DNA from 4 places in the Variovorax sp. YR566 genome. Region 1 is predicted to be linked to each of the others. Evidence: predicted binding sites of a transcription regulator. Region 1 holds the regulator's gene; each other region holds the start of a gene.
What was found. Region 1 encodes sigma-54, which starts transcription at its own class of promoters, with help from an activator protein. Its sites were predicted from a motif close to TGGCANGNAANCTGCTTT; they were not measured.
Positions count from the first base shown of each region.

Region 2: ACTG4X_RS02310 (TorF family putative porin) is a predicted target of sigma-54. The motif match lies at 2,393-2,410, and genes of this name have one in related genera.
Region 3: ACTG4X_RS02945 (ammonium transporter) is a predicted target of sigma-54. The motif match lies at 2,279-2,296, and genes of this name have one in related genera.
Region 4: ACTG4X_RS12150 (ammonium transporter) is a predicted target of sigma-54. The motif match lies at 3,254-3,271, and genes of this name have one in related genera.

Region 1 covers NZ_CP197092.1:837,754-843,048, reverse strand. The annotation lists gene ACTG4X_RS03955 (LysE family translocator) at 1-436, shown strand, start outside; gene ACTG4X_RS03950 (phospholipase D family protein) at 444-2,051, opposite strand; gene rpoN (RNA polymerase factor sigma-54) at 2,062-3,663, opposite strand; gene lptB (LPS export ABC transporter ATP-binding protein) at 3,681-4,475, opposite strand; gene lptA (lipopolysaccharide transport periplasmic protein LptA) at 4,472-5,185, opposite strand.
Region 2 covers NZ_CP197092.1:480,955-486,249, forward strand. The annotation lists gene ACTG4X_RS02295 (IS3 family transposase) at 1-1,515, shown strand, start outside; partial or broken gene ACTG4X_RS02300 (helix-turn-helix domain-containing protein) at 1,625-1,882, shown strand; partial or broken gene ACTG4X_RS02305 (magnesium chelatase domain-containing protein) at 2,024-2,236, opposite strand; gene ACTG4X_RS02310 (TorF family putative porin) at 2,453-3,331, shown strand; gene glnK (P-II family nitrogen regulator) at 3,399-3,737, shown strand; gene ACTG4X_RS02320 (ammonium transporter) at 3,767-5,194, shown strand.
Region 3 covers NZ_CP197092.1:615,604-620,898, forward strand. The annotation lists gene ACTG4X_RS02935 (thiamine pyrophosphate-binding protein) at 1-644, shown strand, start outside; gene ACTG4X_RS02940 (hypothetical protein) at 680-982, opposite strand; gene ACTG4X_RS02945 (ammonium transporter) at 1,001-2,239, opposite strand; partial or broken gene ACTG4X_RS02950 (sulfite exporter TauE/SafE family protein) at 2,615-2,719, shown strand; gene ACTG4X_RS02955 (tripartite tricarboxylate transporter permease) at 2,784-4,295, opposite strand; gene ACTG4X_RS02960 (tripartite tricarboxylate transporter TctB family protein) at 4,308-4,796, opposite strand; gene ACTG4X_RS02965 (RNA recognition motif domain-containing protein) at 4,997-5,295, opposite strand, start outside.
Region 4 covers NZ_CP197092.1:2,593,737-2,599,031, reverse strand. The annotation lists gene ACTG4X_RS12165 (restriction endonuclease) at 1-591, shown strand, start outside; gene ACTG4X_RS12160 (hypothetical protein) at 605-928, shown strand; gene ACTG4X_RS12155 (succinylglutamate desuccinylase) at 935-1,870, opposite strand; gene ACTG4X_RS12150 (ammonium transporter) at 1,981-3,183, opposite strand; gene ACTG4X_RS12145 (LytTR family DNA-binding domain-containing protein) at 3,335-4,228, opposite strand; gene ACTG4X_RS12140 (acyltransferase family protein) at 4,392-5,295, shown strand, end outside.

The DNA.
Region 1 (5,295 bases):
GCTGTACGTGGCCATCAAGGGCCTGGGGGGCGCCTACCTCGTCTACCTGGGCTTTCGCATCTGGAGCGGCGCGCGGCAGCCGCTGGCCGTGGCGGCGCAGGAGACGGACGGGTCGCCGCGCCAGCAGGGCCGCAGCGGCCGCACCTTCCTGCTGGGCCTGGCCACGCAGGTCAGCAACCCGAAGACTGCCGTGGTCTACGCCAGCATCTTCGCGGCCTTCCTGCCGCGCGAGGTGCCGCTGGTGCTCGCACTGGCGGTGCCGGCGGTCATTTTCTGCATCGAGACGGGCTGGTACGCCATCGTGGCGCTGGCGCTTTCCTCGGCAGCGCCGCGCTCGGCCTACCTGCGCTACAAGGTCTGGATCGACCGGGCCGCCGGCGGCGTGATGGGGCTGCTGGGCCTGCGGCTGATCTGGTCGGCCGTGCGCGGCAACTGAGCCGACGCTACAACAGGCTCTCCGGCGTCAGCGGCGCCAGCAATTCGAGCATGGTCCGGTCCCAGAAGCCGGAGTCGGGCTCCTCGCTCAGCACGGTGAGCTTGCCGGCGTCGTCGCTGACCCATTCGATGCGCGACTCGTTGCTGCCCTCGGCAAAGCGCAGCCGGTAGGCGCCCTGCTGCTTGAGCACGTCGATGAGCTTCAGTGCCTGCTGCGCCATCTCGGGGCTGCGGATGAAGAGGCCGATCTCGGTGTTGTGCGTCTCCGAGCGCGGATCGAAATTCATCGAGCCGACGAAAAGAATGCGCCGGTCGATCACCGCCGACTTGGCGTGCAGCCTGCCCACCGAAGTGCCGAACAGGCCGAGTCGCACGCTGCGCCGGGTGCGCGTGGAGCTCAGTTCGTAGAGGTCGGCGCCGAGCTTGAGCATGTCGGGCCGGTAGCGGCGGTAGGCGGTGTGCACCAACGGCTCGTCGGTGGCGGCCAGCGAATTGGTGACGACGCTGATCTTCACGTTGCGGCCGCGGATCTCGCGCATCACCTCCAGCCCCGAGGCGCCCGGAATGAGGTAGGGCGAGACGATGGTCACCTCGGAGCGCGCACGGCGCATCTGCTCGACCACGTTGTAGCGCACGCTGTCGACGTCCAGCAGCGGCACGCCGCCGTATGAGACGGTCTTGCCGATCACGCGCTCGGGCGAATCGGCGTAGGCCTCTGCGGTGGCCCAGATCAGTCCGAGCTTGCCGGCGTTCAGGTCTTCCGCCATCGGGCTGTAGCCAAGCAGGTCGTTGGGCGCGGGCGGCGGCGGTGGTGGCGTGGTGTCGGGGCCGGTGGCGACGTCGAAGCGCTTCTGCAGCTCCTCGCGCGACAGGTCGCTGCTCACCACCGACTGGATCGGCCGCACGTAGATGCTGTTCCAGTACTGGTCGAACAGGCTGCCCAGCCGCGGGATCAGCGCGCCGGTGACGAAGGTGTCGAGGTCTAGAAAGTTCTCGCCCGCCGTGCGCCTGAAATACTGGTTGCCGATGTTGCGCCCGCCCGCCACCGCCATCGCGCCGTCGGCAATGAACAGCTTGTTGTGCATGCGGCGGTTGACGCGGCTGAAGTCGAAAAGCGACGCGCTGAAGCGCTTCAGCAGGCTGCCGCGCCCGGCCGGGAACGGGTTGAACAGGCGCAGCTCCACGTTGGGCGTGGCGGCCAGGCCGAGCAGCAGCTCGTCTTCGCCGGAGGTGTAGAGGTCGTCCATCAGCAGCCGCACGCGCACGCCGCGCTGAGCGGCGTCGCGCAGGGTGCGCATCAGGTAGCGGCCGGTTTCGTCGTTCTCGATCTGGTAGTACTGCACGTCGAGCGTGCGCTGCGCGCGACGGGCCAGTTGGATACGGGTGTCGAAGGCGAAGTCGCCGCCGGGCATGAGGCGAAAGCCGCTCAGGTCGGGGTCGGGCTGCGAGGCCAGCGCGATCTTGCCGAGCGCGGTGTCGGCTGACACGGCCATGGCCTTGGTGGGCGGGCGCGGCGCCTCGTCGGGCAATGTGGCGCAGCCTGCGAACAGCAAGACCGCCGCCATGACGAAAACCCAATGCCCACAACGCGAAAGCGACAGCAGGCGACGGGTCATCGGTGGCTTTCTACAGGGCCTTGCGAAGGTTGGCGGGCGCGATGCGCAGCGCCTCGCGGTACTTGGCCACGGTGCGGCGCGCGCACTCGATGCCCTGCTCTTTCAGCATCTCGGAGATCTGGCTGTCCGACAGCGGCTTCTTGATGCTCTCGGAGCTGACGAACTGCTTGATCAGCGCGCGCACCGCGGTGCTCGACGCATTGCCGCCGGTCTCAGTGCCCAGCGCCGAGCCGAAGAAGTACTTGAGCTCGACCGTGCCGAAGGGCGTGGCCATGTACTTGGCGGTGGTCACGCGCGAGATGGTCGATTCGTGCAGGCCCAGCTCGTCGGCGATCTCGCGCAGCACCAGCGGGCGCATCGCGAGTTCGCCGTGCACGAAGTAGCTCTTCTGCCGCTCGACGATGGCGTTGCTCACGCGCAGGATGGTGTCGAAGCGCTGCTGGATGTTCTTGATGAACCAGCGCGCCTCCTGCAGCCGCTGCGACAGCGCCTGGCTGCCTTCGCCCTTGTGCGACTTGAGCGCGCCGGCGTAGATGTCGTGCACGCGCAGGCGCGGCATCACCTCGGGGTTCAGCATGACGCGGAACTTCACATTGGTGCCGCGGCCCGTCTTGGTGACGATCACGTCGGGAATGACGATGTTGCGCTCGACATCGACAAAGCGCCGACCCGGCTTGGGTTCGAGCCGCGCGATGATCTGCAGCGCCGAGCGCACCAGCTCCTCGTTGCTGCGGGTGAGCGTGGCCAGGCGCTTGAAATCGCGGCGCGCGAGCAGTTCCATCGGCTGCTTGCAGATGGCGATGGCGGTCTTGCGGACCAGCTCTTCCTCGTCGGTCTCGTCCTCGCGGGCCAGGGCACGCAGCTGGATGCCCAGGCATTCGCCGAGGTCGCGAGCGCCGACGCCGGCGGGTTCCAGGCTTTGCAGCAGGCCGAGCGCCACCTGAAAGTGATGCACGAGGTCGTCGAACTGGTCGTTGTCGTCGCCGGCCAGGCCCGAGGCCAGTGCGGGCAGCGAGTCTTCCAGGTAGCCGTCGTCGTTGAGCGATTCGATGAGAAAGCGCAGCGCGGCGCTGTCGTTCTCGTTCAGGCGCAGGCTCAGGGCCTGGCGGTGCAGGAAGGACTGCAGCGACTCCTGGCTGCGCGCGAGTTCGGTGGCGTCGGCACGTTCGTCGTCGCCCAGGTTGTTCTGGCGCGCGGGCGCATCGCTGCCCCATTCGCTGTCGTCGGGCGCCATGTCGACGGTGCCGTCGCCTTCCCAGTCGGGCTCGCGCTCGGTGATCTCGGCAGCGGGGCCGTCGGTGTCGGCCGTGGTGGCGGTGCTGGTTTCGGTGGAAGCAGTGGACGCGCTGGCGGCGGGCGAAGCGAAGTCGCTTTCGCCGTCGCCGCTATCGCCGCCGTCGTCGCGCGGCACCGGGGCATCGGCCGTGTCGAGCCCGAATTCCTCGCGCGCCGCTTCTTCAGCCGTGCGCTCGAGGAACGGGTTCTCGTCGAGCATCTGCTCCACCTCCTGGCTCAGTTCGAGCGTGGAGAGTTGAAGCAGCCTGATCGACTGCTGCAGCTGTGGCGTCAACGCCAGATGCTGCGAGACGCGAAGGGATAGCCCTTGCTTCATGGGAACCGCTCCCGCCCTTACATGCGGAAGTGTTCGCCCAAGTACACCCTGCGTACTTCGGCGTTGTCGACGATCTCCGAGGGTGTGCCTTGTGCCAGCACATGCCCGTCGCTGATGATGAAAGCGTGATCGCAGATGCCCAGCGTTTCACGCACGTTGTGGTCGGTGATGAGCACGCCGATGCCGCGCTCCTTCAGGAAACTGATGATCCGCTGGATTTCGATCACCGCGATCGGGTCGATGCCGGCGAAGGGCTCGTCCAGCAGGATGAAGCGCGGCTGCGTGGCCAGTGCACGCGCAATTTCGACGCGGCGGCGCTCGCCGCCCGACAGCGCAAGCGCGGGCGAATCGCGCAGGTGGTCAACGCGCAGGTCGGCCAGCAGCTCGGCCAGGCGCTCGTCCATGTGCTGCTTCGACAGCGGCGCCATCTTGCCGCTCTCGTCGGGCTCGCTCTGGAGCTCGAGCACGGCGCGCACGTTTTCCTCGACCGTGAGCTTGCGGAAGATCGAGGCTTCCTGCGGCAGGTAGCTCAGGCCCATGCGGGCGCGGCGGTGGATCGGCATGTGGGCGATGGGCTCGCCGTCGATGCTGATGTCGCCCGCGTCGGCGCGCACCAGCCCCACGATCATGTAGAACGAGGTGGTCTTGCCCGCGCCGTTCGGCCCGAGCAGTCCGACGACTTCGCCCTTCTGCACGTCGAGCGAGACGTCTTTCACGACCGTACGGCTGCCGTAGCTCTTCTTCAGGCCGCGCGCGATCAGGCGGCTGCCCGGTGCGCCGTTGGTGTCCTGCGTTCCTGCGGTTTCGATCACTTGCGGGTTTCTCCCTGGTCACTGAGCGTGGTGCTCTGGCGCAGGCCCTTGCCGGGTGCGGGCATGGGCGCCGGCGGCGGCGCCTTCGCGCCGGCCGGGGCCGAGGCACCGGCTGCCGGTGCGGTGGCGGCCTTGGGGGTCAGGATGGTCTTGACGCGCCCGCCCGGGGTGGACGCGTTGACGGCGGTGTTCGGCGGCACGGTGGAACCGTTGACCGTGTAGGTGTCGTTGCTCTGGTCGTAGACGATCAGCGCGCCCTGGCTCTCGTCGTTCGGCGTAGCGCCGAGCAGGCGGCGCATGGTGGCGTTGCGGATGAACTTGACGTTGTCGGCGCGGCTGTCGTACTCGATGACTTCCGACTCGCCCTCGATCCACTCGTCGGGCGCATTGCGTTTCTGCTTGTAGTAGGCCCGCTTGCCCGGTGCCGCCGTGACCACGCCGTACTGGTAGCCCTCGGGGTCCTGGCGTACATCCATACGTGCGCCGCGGATGATGATCGTGCCCTTCGTAACGAGCACGTTACCGGTGAACACGCTGGTCTGCTTCAGGTCATCGTAGCGCATCGAGTCCGACTCGATGTTCATCGGCTTGGTGCGGTCGGCGGTTTCGGCCAGTGCGCCCGAGGCAAGGCCGGCCAGCAACAGCGCGCCGGCGGCCAGGCGGCCGATGCGACGGAGGAAGGGAGTGGTGGGGTGAGAGTGCAATGTCATAGAGGCACGAAACTTGCTCGGCATTGTATGCGGCTGATTGCGTCAGCCCCGCACGCACAGATGAAAAAGCCCGCCGATGCGGGCTTGACTTTCTTCCTGGAACACCGCGG
Region 2 (5,295 bases), 360 kb from region 1:
CGAGCGGTCGAGCTGTATATCAAGCTCGGCAAACGCGTCAGGGCGACCATTCGTCAGCTGGGTTATCCAACCAAGAATGCCCTGAAGGGCTGGCACCGCGAATACGAGCAGCGGCTCGATTTGCCTGTGGGCTATGCGGGCCGAGTCCCCAAGTACTCGCAGGCGCAGAAGGAGGCGGCTGTCGAGCACTACATCACTCACGATCGCTGCATTGCCGCAACGATGAGAGCCTTGGGCTATCCGGGTCGTGGGACGTTGACCGCATGGGTTCGCGAGGCGCTGCCTGAGGCCAGGAAAGCCATGGTTGGGAGGGCTGCTCGCCCAAGGTATCCCGAGGCGTTGAAGCAGGCCGGAGTCATCGGGCTTTGCAGTCGACAAGAAAATGCGCAGGCGGTGGCTGAAAGGCTGGGCGTGTGCAGGCCAACGCTGTACAACTGGAAAAACCAGCTACTCGGCCCGGAGGCTGCCGCATCCATGAAACGCAAGAACAACTCACCGCCAGTACCAGAACTGGCAGAGCTGGAGCGACAACTCGAATCGCTGCAGCGTGACATCCGGCATCTGCAACTCGAGCGCGACCTTTTGAAGAAGGCCAATGAAATAGTAAAAAAAGGCCTGGGCGTCGATCTGCAACTCCTGACCAACCGGGAGAAGACATTGGTGGTTGACGCCCTCAAAGAGCTCTATGCCCTGCCAGAGCTCCTTGCTCAGTTGGATCTGGCGCGCAGTTCGTACTTCTACCATCGAGCCCGTGTGAAGGTGGCAGACAAATACCTCGCTGTGCGTCGCAGCATTACCGATATCTTCGAGATGAATCACCGCTGCTACGGCTACCGCAGGCTGCAGGCTTCGCTGACAAGGCAGTGCGTCACCATCTCTGAGAAGGTTGTGCAGCGGTTGATGAAACAGGAGAGCCTGGTCGTCTCCAAGCCGAAGCGGCGTCGGTACGGCTCCTATCTGGGGGAGATCAGTCCAGCGCCCGAGAACCTCATCAATCGCGACTTCCACGCCGCAGCGCCGAATGAGAAGTGGCTCACCGACATCACCGAGTTCCAGATCCCGGCCGGCAAGGTGTATCTCTCGCCCGTCATCGACTGCTTCGATGGCCTGGTCATCAGCTGGTCCATTGGGACGCATCCAGACGCTGAGCTCGTCAACACGATGCTGGACGCAGCCATCGAGACGGTGGTCGATACCAACGACCGGCCCGTTGTCCACTCAGATCGCGGCGCCCACTATCGCTGGCCAGGCTGGCTGTCGCGTATCGGAGAAGCGAAGCTCATCCGCTCGATGTCCCGCAAAGGGTGCTCGCCTGACAACGCGGCGTGCGAAGGCTTCTTCGGCCGGCTCAAAACGGAAATGTTCTACCCTCGGGACTGGAAGGCCACGACCATTGAGCAGTTCATCGAGGTAGTTGATTCCTACATCCGTTGGTACAACGAGAAGCGGATCAAGATCTCCCTTGGCTCTCGCAGCCCCATCGAATACCGACAAAGTCTCGGACTCTCGACATAAAACCAGTCCAAGTTTTTATCCGCACCCCCAGTTAGATCAGTAATTTCCGTCTAAGACTGACCCACGTAAAACTCTACCCTGCTGATTTTTAAAGCAGGGGATCCTAGGAGTGATAGACGTGGCGACATTGAGTGTCATCAGACGCTGGGCCCTGCGTGAGCAGATGTCCATTCGCGAGATAGCCAGGCGTACAGGCCTGTCTCGCAACACCGTAAAGAAGTACCTGCGAGCCGGCGAAGAAATGCCGCGCTACGCCAAGCGAACGAGCTCGAGCAAGCTCGATCCCTATGCCGAGAAGCTCACGACATGGCTCGCGATCGAGGCCACCAAATCGCGGAAACAGCGGCGCAATCTGCGGCAGATCCACACACGCCGACCCTGCGCAGCAGCGACAGGACGTCTGGCTGGGGGACAGTTTTTGAGAGTGCTGCAGGGTGAACTTCGGGGGAGCCTGACCTGATACCTGTCAGGCAGCGCGGTCATACCTTGCTCAGTTCTAAACAAAAACCGCTTGGCTACATCTGATGCTCTTGTTGTTCGGAAACTCCAGCCCCGCGTTCTGGAGCGCCGAACGCACCCGTTCGCGCGCCTCCTTGACCTCGGTTTCCACCAGCCCGACCAGCGTGAAGCTGGGTAAACCGTTCGCCAGATGCACCTCGACAGTGACACTGGCCGCTTCCAGGCCCAGCAAGGCGCGGCTCTGCACCAAAGACAACCCCATTCTTCTCCATCTCCCCAAGATGGTGCACCTATCTTCGACATGTCCGCGGTGGTGCGGCGCACCGGATATCTGCAACCACTCGCAACAGACGTTGTAACGATTTGGCTCTCAACCAATGCGGGGGCGGGGGTGGTTATGACCGGTATTTGTGCAGTTTGGCACGCTCCCTGCTTTGAGCCTCACAGGTCCAACAACACACTTGCGAGGAGTTCCCTGATGACGCACCGTACCGCCGCCCAGGCGCTGATCGTTCTGGCCGCTGCATTGACCGCTTCGGGCGCAGCCCTGGCGCAAACAGCAACGACGGATGCCGCAGCAGCACCGGCAGCCGCTCCCGCCCCGAATCTCACGGGCAACGTGTCCATCACCACGAACTACAAGTTCCGTGGCCAGGACCAGGACATGATCGGCAAGAACGACTACGCCAAGACCAAGGGCTTCAAGCCCGCCATTCAAGGCGGCCTGGACTACGCCTTCGGCGACAGCGGCTTCTACGTGGGCAACTGGAACTCCAGCGTCAACTGGCTCAAGGGCAACAGCATCGAGATGGACGTGTACGGCGGCTACAAGTTCAAGGCCGGCCCGCTGGACATGGACGTCGGTGCGCTCACCTACATCTACCCGGGCAACTCCGCGGGCAACACCACCGAGCTGTACGTTGCGGGCACCTACGCCAACGAAACCCTCGGTTCGTTCACCGCCAAGTACTCGCACACCGTGTCGAAGGACTACTTCGGCTACGCGGGCAACAAGGCCGGCTCGGGCCTGAAGGGCACCAACACCGGCTACCTGAACCTGTCGTACAGCAAGGAAATCGTGCCCAAGGTCACGCTGAAGGCGGCGGTGGGCTACACGAACATGTCCAGCGACATCCGCAGCCTGGGCTACAAGAGCTATGTCGACTACAACGTCGGCGCGAGCTACGACTTCGGCAACGGCCTGTCGCTGACCGGCTCGGTGCAGGGCGCCAACAAGAAGAGCTCGTACCTGGCAGTGGCCAACCCGGGCGTCGACCTCGGCTTCGGCACCTTCGGCCAGACGACCTACTCGCCGAACAAGGCGCGCTTCATCCTCACGCTGACGAAGACGCTGTAATCCATACAACAACGAGGTGCGGCCCAAGCTGCCGCGCCATTCCATTTCCATCCGAAGGAGAAAACTCATGAAGCTGGTCACAGCCATCATCAAACCGTTCAAGCTCGATGAGGTGCGCGAAGCACTGTCGGCCATCGGCGTGCAGGGGATTACCGTCACTGAGGTCAAGGGCTTCGGTCGCCAGAAGGGGCACACCGAGCTCTACCGCGGCGCGGAGTACGTGGTCGACTTCCTGCCCAAGGTCAAGATCGAAGCGGCCGTCTCCGACGACCTGGTCGATCGCGTGATCGAGGCTGTCGAAGGCGCGGCACGCACCGGCAAGATCGGCGACGGCAAGATTTTTGTCTACAACCTCGAACAAGTCGTGCGCATCCGCACCGGCGAAACGGGCCGCGAAGCCCTCTGATCGAGTCCAGGCCCGAAAGAACAACGATTATGAAAAAACTGCTTGTCTCTCTTGCGCTCGGCTTGAGCGTGTTGGCTGCCGGTACTGCCGGCTTCGCGCAAACCCCCGCTGCGGCCACGGCCGAAGCACCGGCCGCGTCGGCATCGGCCCCCGCTGCCGCGCCTGCAGCCGCAGCAGCTCCGGCCGCTGCCGCCGACGCAGCTCCCGCGGCGCCCGCCGCCGCACCCGCTCCGAAGATCGACTCCGGCGACACCGCCTGGATGCTGACTTCGACGCTTCTCGTGATCCTGATGACCATCCCCGGCCTCGCGCTGTTCTACGGTGGCCTGGGCCGCTCGAAGAACATGCTGTCGGTGCTGATGCAGGTCTTCGTGATCTTCTCGCTGATCAGCATCCTGTGGGCCATCTACGGCTACAGCCTGGCCTTCTCCGGTGACGGCAACTTCTTCGGAGGATTCGACAAGATCTTCATGAAGGGCATCACGCAGGAGACCTTCGGCGCGCTGACCACGATTCCCGAATATGTGTTCGTCGCCTTCCAGGGCACTTTCGCGGCCATCACCGTGGCGCTGATCGTCGGCGCGTTCGCAGAGCGTGCCAAGTTCTCGGCCGTGCTGCTGTTCTCGGTGCTGTGGTTCACCTTCAGCTACGTGCCGATCGCCCACATCGTGTGGGGCGGCGGCCTGCTGGGCAAGGACGGCGCACTCGACTTCGCTGGCGGCACCGTGGTGCACATCAACGCCGGTGTGGCCGGCCTGGTCGGCGCCTACATGGTCGGCAAGCGCGTCGGCTACGGCAAGGAAGCGTTCACGCCTCACTCGCTCACGCTCACCATGGTCGGCGCTTCGCTGCTGTGGGTCGGCTGGTTCGGCTTCAACGCCGGCTCGGCTGGTGCTGCCAACGCCGTCGCCGGCCTGGCCTTCATCAACACGGTGCTCGCCACCGCTGCCGCGGCCCTGTCGTGGATCCTGGGTGAAAGCCTGCACAAGGGCAAGGCCTCGATGCTGGGCGCTGCGTCCGGCGCCGTTGCCGGCCTCGTGGCTGTCACGCCTGCCGCCGGTTTCATCGGCCCGATGGGTTCGATCGTGCTGGGCCTGCTGGCCGGCCTGGTCTGCCTGTGGGGCGTGGGCGGCTTGAAGCGCATGCTCGGTGCCGACGACGCGTTCGACGTGTTCGGCGTGCACGGCGTGGGCGGTATCCTGGGTGCCATCCTGACCGGTGTGTTCGCGGCCAAGGGCCTCGGCGGCACCGGCGGCGCAACGCCCGACACCTTCGCGATGGGCGCACAGGTCTGGATCCAGATCAAGAGCGTGGCGCTCACCGTCGTGTGGTCCGGCGTGGTTGCCTTCATCGCCTACAAGATCGCCGACCTGACCCTCGGCCTGCGTGTGTCGGAAGAGGAAGAGCGCGAAGGCCTCGACATCTCGTCGCACGGCGAAACGGCTTACAACCGCTGATCTGCTCTGGCCGGGTTGCCTTCGGGCAGCCCCGCCACTGAAACGACCACCACCACCTTTTACAAGAACAATTCTTCGTAACGAGTTTTTCAAGCGAGGTC
Region 3 (5,295 bases), 220 kb from region 1:
AGACAGCCCGCGAAGACTTCCTGCGCTGGAGCGACCCGGCTCCCATCCGCATTCCCGGCCCGCTGCAGATGGGCGAGGTCATGCAGCACCTGCGCGAAGTGCTGCCGGCCGACACCATCTTCTGCAACGGTGCAGGCAACTTCGCCACCTGGGTGCACCGCTTCTGGCCGTTCCGCTCCTACGCGAGCCAGCTTGCGCCCACCAGCGGCTCGATGGGCTACGGCCTGCCGGCCGGCGTCGGCGCCAAGCGGCTGTGGCCGCAGCGCGAAGTGGTCGTGTTCGCGGGCGATGGCGACTTCATGATGCACGGCCAGGAATTCGCGACGGCCGTGCAGTACGGCCTGCCGATCATCGTGGTGCTGCTCGACAACGCCATGTACGGCACGATCCGCATGCACCAGGAAAAGCACTACCCCGGCCGCATCAGCGCCACGCAGTTGAAGAACCCGGACTTTCGCGGCTATGCCGAAGTGTTCGGCGGCCACGGCGAACGCGTGACCAGCACCGAAGAATTCGGCCCCGCACTGGCGCGCGCGAGAGAGAGCGGCAAGCCAGCCATCCTGCATTGCCTGCTGGACCCGGAAGCGATCACCCCGGGAAGCACGCTGCAGTCGATTCGCAAGGCAGCGCTGGCTGCAAGCTGAGCACCCGGTGTCATTCGCACGCACCCCGAAAAGACTCAGCGCAACCCACCCACATAGCGAGGCGGCGGCGTAGGCGGCGTCCCATCGGGCTGCCGCGCCGCCAACCGCGCAGCGCGAGCCAGCGGCTCCATCGCCTGCTCCAGCCGTGTCGCCAACTGGTAAAGCTCCTCGTCCTTGGTGTCAGCAGCGTGCGCGCGCGTCATGCGCACGATCTCGGCCGCGTACTCGGCATTGGTCGCCATCCACTCGGTGTCGGTCACGCGCCCATGCTTTCGCCGCAGCGCCACGTGAAGGCGGGCAGCAAGGGCGATGCGTTCGCTTTCGGACATGGATGGCATGGTTCCTCCGTCGGTGGGTCAACTACTCCCGAGATGTTCTCTGTGCTGTGCAAGATCGAGGCCCAGCACCTCGCTGTCGGCATCGACGCGCAACCCGACCATGATGTGCACCAGAAACAGCACCACCGCCGTCCCCGTTGCGCTGTAGATAGCCACGCTGCCGACGGCGATCGCCTGCGTCAGCACGTCGCCCGTGGCGCCCGAGATGCGCGCATCGGCGAACACGCCCGTCAGCAGCGCGCCCACGATGCCACCGATGCCGTGCACGCCGAACACGTCGAGCGAGTCGTCCGCGCCAAGCAGGTGCTTGAGCCCGGTGGCGCCCCAGTAGCAGGCCAGCCCCGCGATCGCGCCGATGGCCAGCGCGGACAGCGGCGTGACGAAGCCGGCTGCCGGCGTGATGGCCACCAGCCCCGCCACCAGGCCCGAGCACAGGCCCAGCAGCGAAGGCCTGCGCCGCACGATCCATTCGCCGAGCATCCAGCTCATGGCGCCGGCCGCCGCCGCGATGTGCGTCACCAGCATCGCCAGGCCCGCGCGCCCGTCGGCCGCCACCGCCGAGCCCGCATTGAAGCCGAACCAGCCCACCCACAGCAGGCCCGCGCCCGTCATCGTCATCGCCAGGCTGTAGGGCTCGAAGGCCTCGCGCCCGTAGCCCTTGCGCGGCCCGAGCGCGTAGGCGCACACCAGCCCCGCGATGCCCGCGTTGACGTGCACCACCGAGCCGCCGGCGAAGTCGAGCGCGCCCATCTGCGCGAGCCAGCCGCCCGGCTCCCACACCCAGTGCGCGACAGGTGCGTACACCAGCACGCTCCAGAACAGCGCGAACCACAGGATCGCCGAGAAGCGCATGCGCTCGACAAAAGCGCCAAGCACCAGTGCGGTGGTGATGACCGCGAAGGTCAGCTGGAACATCGCGTAGACCGACTCAGGCACGTTGGGCGCGACGTGGCTCACCGCCACCTGCCCGGCCTCCTTCAGGTACTCGAAGCCCGAGAACCAGAAGCGCCCGGTGCCTCCCAGCCAGGGCCAGCCCTCGGTAAAGGCCAGTGAATAGCCCACCGCGAACCAGGTCAGCGAGACCGCCGCGGCTATCGCCACCACCCCCGCCATGGTGGCCAGCACGTTCTTGCGGCGCACCATGCCCGCATAGAAGAGTGCGATGCCGGGCAGCGTCATCAGCAGCACCAGCGCGGTCGAAGTCATCATCCATGCGGTGTCTGCCGCGTTGATGGAGGCGTGCGGAGCCAGGGCCATGACCGTTTCTTCTTCTTGAAGTGATGGACCTTGGTGCTGCGTGCACAAGTCGTGCCACATCGTTAACTATCAGAAACACTTTGGTTCGCAAATCGGGCTTTCTCGGTAAGGCAAAGCGGGTAATTCCCAATGCACTGACGCGGTGCGCACCCTAAAGTCTGCCCACTCGCGAACGGGCCCTGCTCGTGCTGCCGAGGGTCCGAGGAGACAATCCCCAAGCAACAATAAAAATGCTTCAAAGGCTCCGTACGAGATGCCGTGTTTGACTTTGAAAGGCGCCGCTGGTCGGCGCCTTTTTTATGCCTGCATGACTTGATGCACCTGCATCTTCAGCTCCTTTTTTGATAGCGCCACGGGCGAGACAATCCTCCCCCTATGGAGATGCTGGTGGTAACGGGCGCCTCGCTGTTCGCCGTGTTTCCGGGCGCACCGCTGGCGACCCTGCCGGGCACCAACAAGAGCGCGTCTATTTGGGGCACCCCGAGCAAAGGCCCCAAATGAAAAAAGCCCCCGGAGCGGGGGCTTCTTGCAGAGACCGGAGCGCTCACTCCTCGACGAAGGCTTCCTCGCGCTTGGCCTTGATTGCGGGCAGCAGCACGATGCCCAGCAGCAGCGCAGCCGCCACCAACAGCCCCGCCGACAGCGGCCGGGTGACGAATACGCTCCACGCACCGCGCGACAGCAGCAGCGCGCGCCGCAGGTTCTCCTCCATCATCGGCCCCAGGATGAAGCCCAGCAGCAGCGGCGCAGGCTCCGTGCGCAGCTTGATGAACAGGTAGCCGATGAAGCCGAAGGCCGCCACCATCCACACGTCGAAGGTGTTGTTGTTGGTCGAGTACACGCCGATCGCGCAGAACAGCACGATGGCGGGGAACAGGAACTTGTAGGGCACCGTCAGCAGCTTGATCCACATGCCGATCAGCGGCAGGTTCAGGATGATCAGCATCGCGTTGCCGATCCACATCGAGGCGATCAGGCCCCAGAACAGCTCGGGGTTGCTGGTCATGACCTGCGGGCCCGGCTGGATGTTGTGGATCGTCATTGCGCCCACCATCAGCGCCATCACCGCGTTGGGCGGAATGCCCAGCGTCAGCAGCGGGATGAAGGAAGTCTGTGCACCGGCGTTGTTGGCCGACTCGGGCGATGCCACGCCGCGGATGTTGCCCTTGCCGAAGGGCACTTCGCCGGGGCGCATGCGGATCTTCTTCTCCAGCGCATACGAGGCGAACGAGGCCAGCAGCGCGCCGCCGCCGGGCAGGATGCCCAGTGCAGAACCCAGGGCCGTGCCGCGCAGCACCGCGGGCAGCATGCGCTTGAAGTCGTCCTTGGTGGGCCACAGGCCCTTGACCTTGTGCGTGAACACTTCGCGCTCGTCGTCGGGCTGCGAGAGGTTGCCGATGATTTCGCCGTAACCGAACACGCCCATGGCGATCACCACGAAGCCGATGCCGTCGGTGAGTTCCGGAATGTCGAAGCTGTAGCGCGCGACACCCGAGTTGACGTCGGTGCCCACGATGCCCAGCAGCAGGCCGAGCACGATCATCGCCACTGCCTTCAGCAGCGAGCCCGAAGCCAGCACCACCGCGCCGATCAGGCCCAGCGTCATCAGCGAGAAGTACTCGGCGGGGCCGAACTTGAAGGCCAGTTCGGTCAGCGGCGGCGCGAAGGCGGCCAGGATCAGCGTGCCGACGCAACCCGCGAAGAACGAGCCGAGGCCGGCCGCGGCGAGCGCCGGGCCTGCGCGGCCCTGCCTTGCCATCTGGTAGCCGTCGATACAGGTGACCACCGAGGACGACTCCCCGGGCAGGTTCACCAGAATGGCCGTGGTCGAGCCGCCGTACTGCGCGCCGTAGTAGATGCCGGCCAGCATGATCAGCGCCGACACGGGCGGCAATGCGTACGTGGCGGGCAGCAGCATCGCGATGGTTGCGACCGGGCCGATGCCCGGGAGCACGCCGATCAGCGTGCCCAGGATGCAACCCAGCAGGCAGTACAGCAGGTTGGTGAAGGTGAAGGCAACGCCGAAACCGATGGAAAGGTTGTGGATCAGGTCCATGGTGTGCGCTCCTCAGCCCGAAATGAAAGTGGGCCAGACCTGGATCTGGAGCTTGAGCGCCCAGATGAAGGCCACGTAGCTGCCAGCCGCCAGGATGGTCGAGAGGATCAGCACGTCGCGCAGCTTGAAGTGCTCGCCCGCCATGCTCGAGATGATCGTGAGCGCGTAGATCGCGATGATCATCCCCATGGCCGGCAGCCCGATGCTGGGCAGGCCGCCCAGCAGCACGCCGAAGGCCAGGTTGGCGCCGAGCACGAAGGCCAGCGGCTTCCAGGCCCATTTGCCGATCGGGTGGCCGTCGGTGGTTTCGACCACCAGTGCCTGGAACATGATGATGGCCCCGAGGATGGCCAGCAGGATGCCCAGCATGAGCGGGAAGTAGCCCGGCCCCATGCGGGCGCCGTCGCCGATGGTGTAGGTGGTCGCGCCTATCGCAAAGGCGCCCCCCACGGTGGTGAACATGACTCCCGAAAAGAAGTCAGCCTGACTCTTGATGCGCATGTCGTCTCGCCCCTCTTGTATGGAGGGGTGAGGGTCGTTCTGCGGGCCTGACCGTTGGCTGACCTGCCCGGTACGGACAAATGCTTACCGCAGGGCTAGGGTTCTCCCTCGACGTCCCCTGCGCCACAGAGGGCCACAAACGAAAAAAGCTCCCGAAGGAGCTTTTCATTCAGAAGCCCGAAGGCTCTGGAGGGAAGGGCTTAGTAGCCGCCGCGACCGCCGCCGCCGCCGCCGTAACCGCCGCCACCACCGCTGCGGCCACCGCCGCCGCCGCCGTAACCGCCGCCGCCGCCACCACCACCGTAGCCGCCACCACCACCGCCGCCGTAGCCGCCGCCACCACCGGTACGGGGGGGACGAGCTTCCATCGGACGGGCTTCATTCACCGTCAGGGCGCGGCCCTGCAGCGAGTGGCCGTTCATGGCTTCGATGGCTGCGAGTGCTTCAGCATCCGAACCCATTTCGACAAAGCCGAAGCCCTTCGAACGGCCGGTGTCAC
Region 4 (5,295 bases), 1.8 Mb from region 1:
CCATCGACGCCGGCACGACAGATGAAATCGCAGTGGAGCCCTTCCGTGCTTGCCGACATCGAGTGGCGCAGATTCGAGGCCGTGTGCGAAGCACTCTACGCACAGGCCGGCTTCACCACGCGCAGTCAGTCGCATGGCGCGGACGGCGGTATCGATATCTGGCTTCAATCCAAGCACAGCGATGTGCCGCGTATCGTCCAGTGCAAACACTGGCAAAGCAAGATGGTCGGCGTCAAGGAGATGCGCGAGTTCTTCGGGGTGATGGCCTCGCACCAGTTGAAGAGCGGCACCTACGTCACGAGCTCCACGTTCTCCGAAGATGCCATCGCATTCGCCAAGGCGAATGGCATCCACGCACAGGACGGTGCCGCACTGCTCAAGCTAATCAGCCAGCGCACGCCCGAGCAACAAATGGCATTGCTCGCGGTTGCGTATGAAGGCGAATACTGGCGTCCTACTTGTGCGAGTTGCGGCACCAAGATGGTCGAGAAAAAATCGACCAAGAATGAAGGCAGTTTTTGGGGTTGCGCCAACTACCCCAGGTGCAGGGGTAAGACGATCCCAAAGGCCAAGGCCGTCGCGGCGGCATAGTCTCTCACCGGTCGTGCCCGAAAATTCGCTCTTCACCGAGGCCTGCCTCGACGCATCGGTCTCGCTTGCCTCGCGCCGCGACACCCTCGCCCTGCTCAACACCCGCCTGCACCCCGCGCTGCAGAAAATCGTCGCGGCCGAAGTCGCGTCAGGCAACCGCGTCAGCGACGCCGGCATCGACTGGCCTGACCTGGGCTCAGTGCACGTCACCCTGCGCGACCAGTTCGGCAGTGGCCATGCGAATGCAGAGGCCACGTTCAGCCTCTGCAATGACCCGCACTACTGGCATGCCGACTACAGCACCGCAGGCAAGCCTGTGCACCTGTTGATCTGCTGACGAATCTCAAATCGGCTTCGTCAGATACACAGCCTCGCGCCCCACGATCGCGCGCTGCGCCGGCATGAAGATCGTGCAGTCGTCGCACAGCGCGCGGATTTCCTCGTCGCCGTTTGTCGCGATCAACTCGCCCTTCGCAAAGTTCTCGAAGCCGATCAGCGGCCGCACGAACGCAAAGTCCGCCGACTTGATGACATACGTCTGCAGCAGCTGAAAGCGCCGCTGCGGTTCGGGCGGCGGCGTGGCCGGGTCCTTCTCGACGAGGCCGAAGTACGCAAGGAAGTCGTAGGTGACGGCTGTGGCCAGTTCCGAGGCGGAGCGCAAGAAGTGCTGGCCGCACTCGACCACCATCGCCACGCCCTTGCCGTCCGGGCCGCCGTGGCTGCCGTACTGGATCAGCGGCGTGCCCGAGCCCAGGCCGTCGGGCATCACGAGGTGCACCGACGGGCGGCCGATGGCCAGTGCGACCTTGGCGTTGCGCTCGAATGCCGGGTACACCCAGAACGGCACGACGGGCTGGCTGGTCGAATGGATGTCGAGGATGTGATCGGCCGCGTCCACCACCGGACGCAGGATGCGCGCACGGCTCAGCTCGGGGCTGTCTTCAGTGCCATCGAGCCACTCGGGTGACCAGATGCGGTTGAGGTTGTGCACGAGCTGGCGGCTGTCGAAGGGCAGAGCTTCGTTGAAGGACTCGTACGCTGCCACGTTGGCAAAACTCACGGTGAGCGTGCCGACCTTCGGGCGCACGTCGTTGTCGAGCAGGTGCGTGGCCGCCGTCATGCCGCAGATCTCGTTGCCGTGCGTCAGCGCGTTGATCAGCACGTGCGGGCCGGGCTTGCCGGACTCGAAGCGGTGCACGTAGTCGACGCCGGTGTTGCCCTTGCGGTAGGCGGAGAGGTCGCGGGGGAGGACTTCGAGGGCGGGGGGAGATTGGGTCATGGGCGTCAGAAAATGGAACGAAGCGGTCCGGCAAGTTTGCTACAGGGCGCGCGTTCGTGCTGAGCGGCCCTGCGCGAAGCAAACACAGACCCGCCCTGCCGCACTGGTGACTACCAGTTGACCTCACGCTCCGGCGTGGCCGAGATGTGGTGAATCGACAGATCGGCGCCGTCGTATTCCTCCTCCTGCGACAGCCGCAGCCCCAGCGAGGCCTTCAGCGCGCCGTACACCGCCGCGCCCGCCAGCCCCGCCCATGCCACGCCGATGACGGTGCCGATGAGCTGCGCCCACACGTTCACACCGCCGATGCCGCCCAGCGCCTGCGTGCCGAAGATGCCCGCCGCTATACCGCCCCAGGTGCCGCACAGGCCGTGCAGCGGCCACACACCGAGCACGTCGTCGATCTTCCATTTGTTCTGCGTGAGCGTGAACATCTTGACGAAGATGGCGCCCGCCACGCCGCCCACCACCAGCGCGCCCAGCGGGTGCATCAGGTCGGAGCCGGCGCACACGGCCACGAGCCCCGCGAGCGGGCCGTTGTAGACGAAGCCCGGGTCGTTCTTGCCCATTGCCAGCGCCACCAGCGTGCCGCCGACCATCGCCATCAGCGAGTTGACGGCCACCAGGCCCGAGATCTTGTCGATGCTCTGCGCGCTCATCACGTTGAAGCCGAACCAGCCTACGCACAGCACCCACGCGCCCAGCGCCAGGAACGGAATGTTCGACGGCGGATGCGCGCTCAGCGAGCCGTCGCCCCGGTAGCGGTTGCGCCGCGCGCCCAGCAGCAGCACCGCCGGCAGCGCCAGCCAGCCGCCCACCGCGTGCACTACCACCGAGCCCGCAAAGTCATGAAACTCATGGCCGGTGAGCGAGGCAATCCAGCCCTGGATGCCGAAGTGCTTGTTCCAGGCGATGCCCTCGTACAGCGGGTAGACGAAGCCGACGATCACCGCCGTGGCGATCAGCTGCGGCCAGAACTTGGCGCGCTCGGCAATGCCGCCCGAAATGATGGCCGGGATGGCCGCCGCGAAGGTGAGCAGGAAGAAGAATTTCACCAGCTCGTAGCCGCTTCTTGCCGACAGTTCGGTGGCGCTCACGAAGAAATGCGTGCCGTAGGCCACGCCATAGCCCACCAGGAAATACACGATGGTCGAGACCGAGAAGTCGACCAGGATCTTCACCAGCGCATTGACCTGGTTCTTCTTGCGCACTGTCCCCAGTTCGAGAAAAGCAAAACCGGCGTGCATGGCCAGGACCATGATGGCGCCGAGAAGGATGAACAGCGCGTCTGCGCCCTGTTTGAGTGCGTCCATTGGAGCTTCTTGCTGATTTTTGGTTTGAATTGGTGCGCCGCACCCGAATCACCCGGAGCGGCGGGCCAATGAAGCAAAAATGGTGCCCAAAGCTCTTCGATGGTGCGTTGTGAACCAATAGCGGGCTTTACTCAGCCCGCGATGCACCGGATCAGCCCGCCCCGGCGCGCAGCGCGTCCCGGTAGCGGCGGCTGCAGGGCACGGTGGTGCCGTCGTGCATGTGCAGCCGGGCGTCGCCGCCATCCAGCGGCTCGATTTCCTTGATGCGACCCAGGTTCACGGCGTGGCTGCGGTGCACGCGCACGAAGCGGGCGGGGTCGAGCTGGGTCAGGAAGTCGGTGAGCGTGGCGCGCAGCAGGTAGTCGTGGCCGTTGACGTGCAGGCCGACGTAGTTGCCCTCGGCCTGGAGCCAGTCGATGTCGGTAGCCGCGATGAGGAATTCGCGACGCAGCTTGCGCACCAGAAAGCGCTCGGGGCGCGCGGGCTGCGGGGTTTCGGGTTCGGCGGGCTCCGGTTCCGGCGGGGCTTCGGGCGCATCGAGCACCCGCGCCTCGCCCTGCAGCCGCAGCATGAACAGCCGGTACGCCCAGATGCCGAAGACGATGCTCGCGTACACCCGCACGTCCTTCAGGTACTCGTAGCCCCACTGGCTGACCCAGCCGCCGAAGTCGTAGCGCTCGCCGGCCATGGCATAGACCAGCGCCCGCAGCCCGAACATGCCCACCACGTGGATCACGCTGAAGACCACGCTGGCCACCGCATGCCAGGCCACGAAGCGCAGCACGTGGGTGCGCACCAGCGGCGACAACCGGCGCTCGACGGCAACCAGCGCCGGAACCAGCAGCAACAGCACCAGGTGGCTCGAACCCTCCCAGGTCGCGACCTCCCAGTTGGCACGCGGCACGGCGCGCGTGCGCACGTCGACGATCGCCACCATCGTGCTGAACACGGCCTGAAGCGTCATCAGAACGATCCAGAACGCCACCTCCACGTAGCGGCGGACTGGCTCGTAGCGCTCGTACAGGTTCTTGCGGGGGTCTCCCATGGCCGGGATTCTCCCGAAAACGGGCCTTGGGGCGGCGAATTTCGTCCCTTTTCGTCCCTCAGGGCCACCGCTCGTCACAAAGCGGGGGCGATCCATCCCCCGGGCGTGCCACGCGAGGAGCACGAGGCCGAGCATCGCGGCCTCCAGCTTCAAGGAGCCCCCGATGACCACCCAAAACCTCCCGCCCGACCATCGCCGCCACGACATCGACGCCCTGCGCGCGCTGGCCTTCCTGTTCGTCATCCTCTATCACGTAGGCATGTACTACGTGGCCGACTGGCCGTGGCACCTCAAGAGCCCGCATGCGGCCGAATGGCTGCAGTGGCCGATGCGCATCCTGAACCTCTGGCGCATGGATCTCGTCTTCCTGATCTCCGGCGTGTCGCTCGGCTTCCTCAGCCGGGGCCAGGGCACCTGGGGCCTGCTGCGCAGCCGAGGCCTGCGGCTGATGCTGCCGCTGGCCTTCGGCATGGCGGTGATCGTGCCCTACCAGGCCTATGCGCAGGGCGTGGCCAACGGGCTGGTCGCGCCGGGCTTCGGCGCCTTCCTGCTGCGCTACCTGTCGATGGCCGAGCCGTGGCCGAAGCGGGCCTTCGATGGCGCGGAGTTCGGCATCACCTGGAACCATCTCTGGTACCTGCCCTACCTCTTTACCTACACGGCGCTGGTCGCGCTGACGCTGCCGCTGTGGAACTCCGCCGCCGGCCAGTGGCTGCGCCGCGGCTTCAACGGCCTGCGTGGCTGGAAGCTGCTGTTGCTGCCTGTGGTGCCGCTGCTCGTCTTCACGATGCTGCTGGCCTCGCGCTTTCCGGCCACGCACAACCTGGTGCGCGACTTCCACCTGCACAGCCTCTACTTCACGATGTTTCTCTACGGCTACTGGATGGGCGTGGACACCGGCGTGTGGAAGGAACTGGAGCGGCTGCGCCGCGTGTCTTTCGCGCTGGCAGTCGCGGTGATCGCCATCTTCATCGCGCTGCGCACAGGCGCGAAGGGCCCGGCCTCCGGCCCGCTGATGGACACCCTGCGCATGCTCTACCTGTGGCTGGCCGTCGCCACCATCCTCG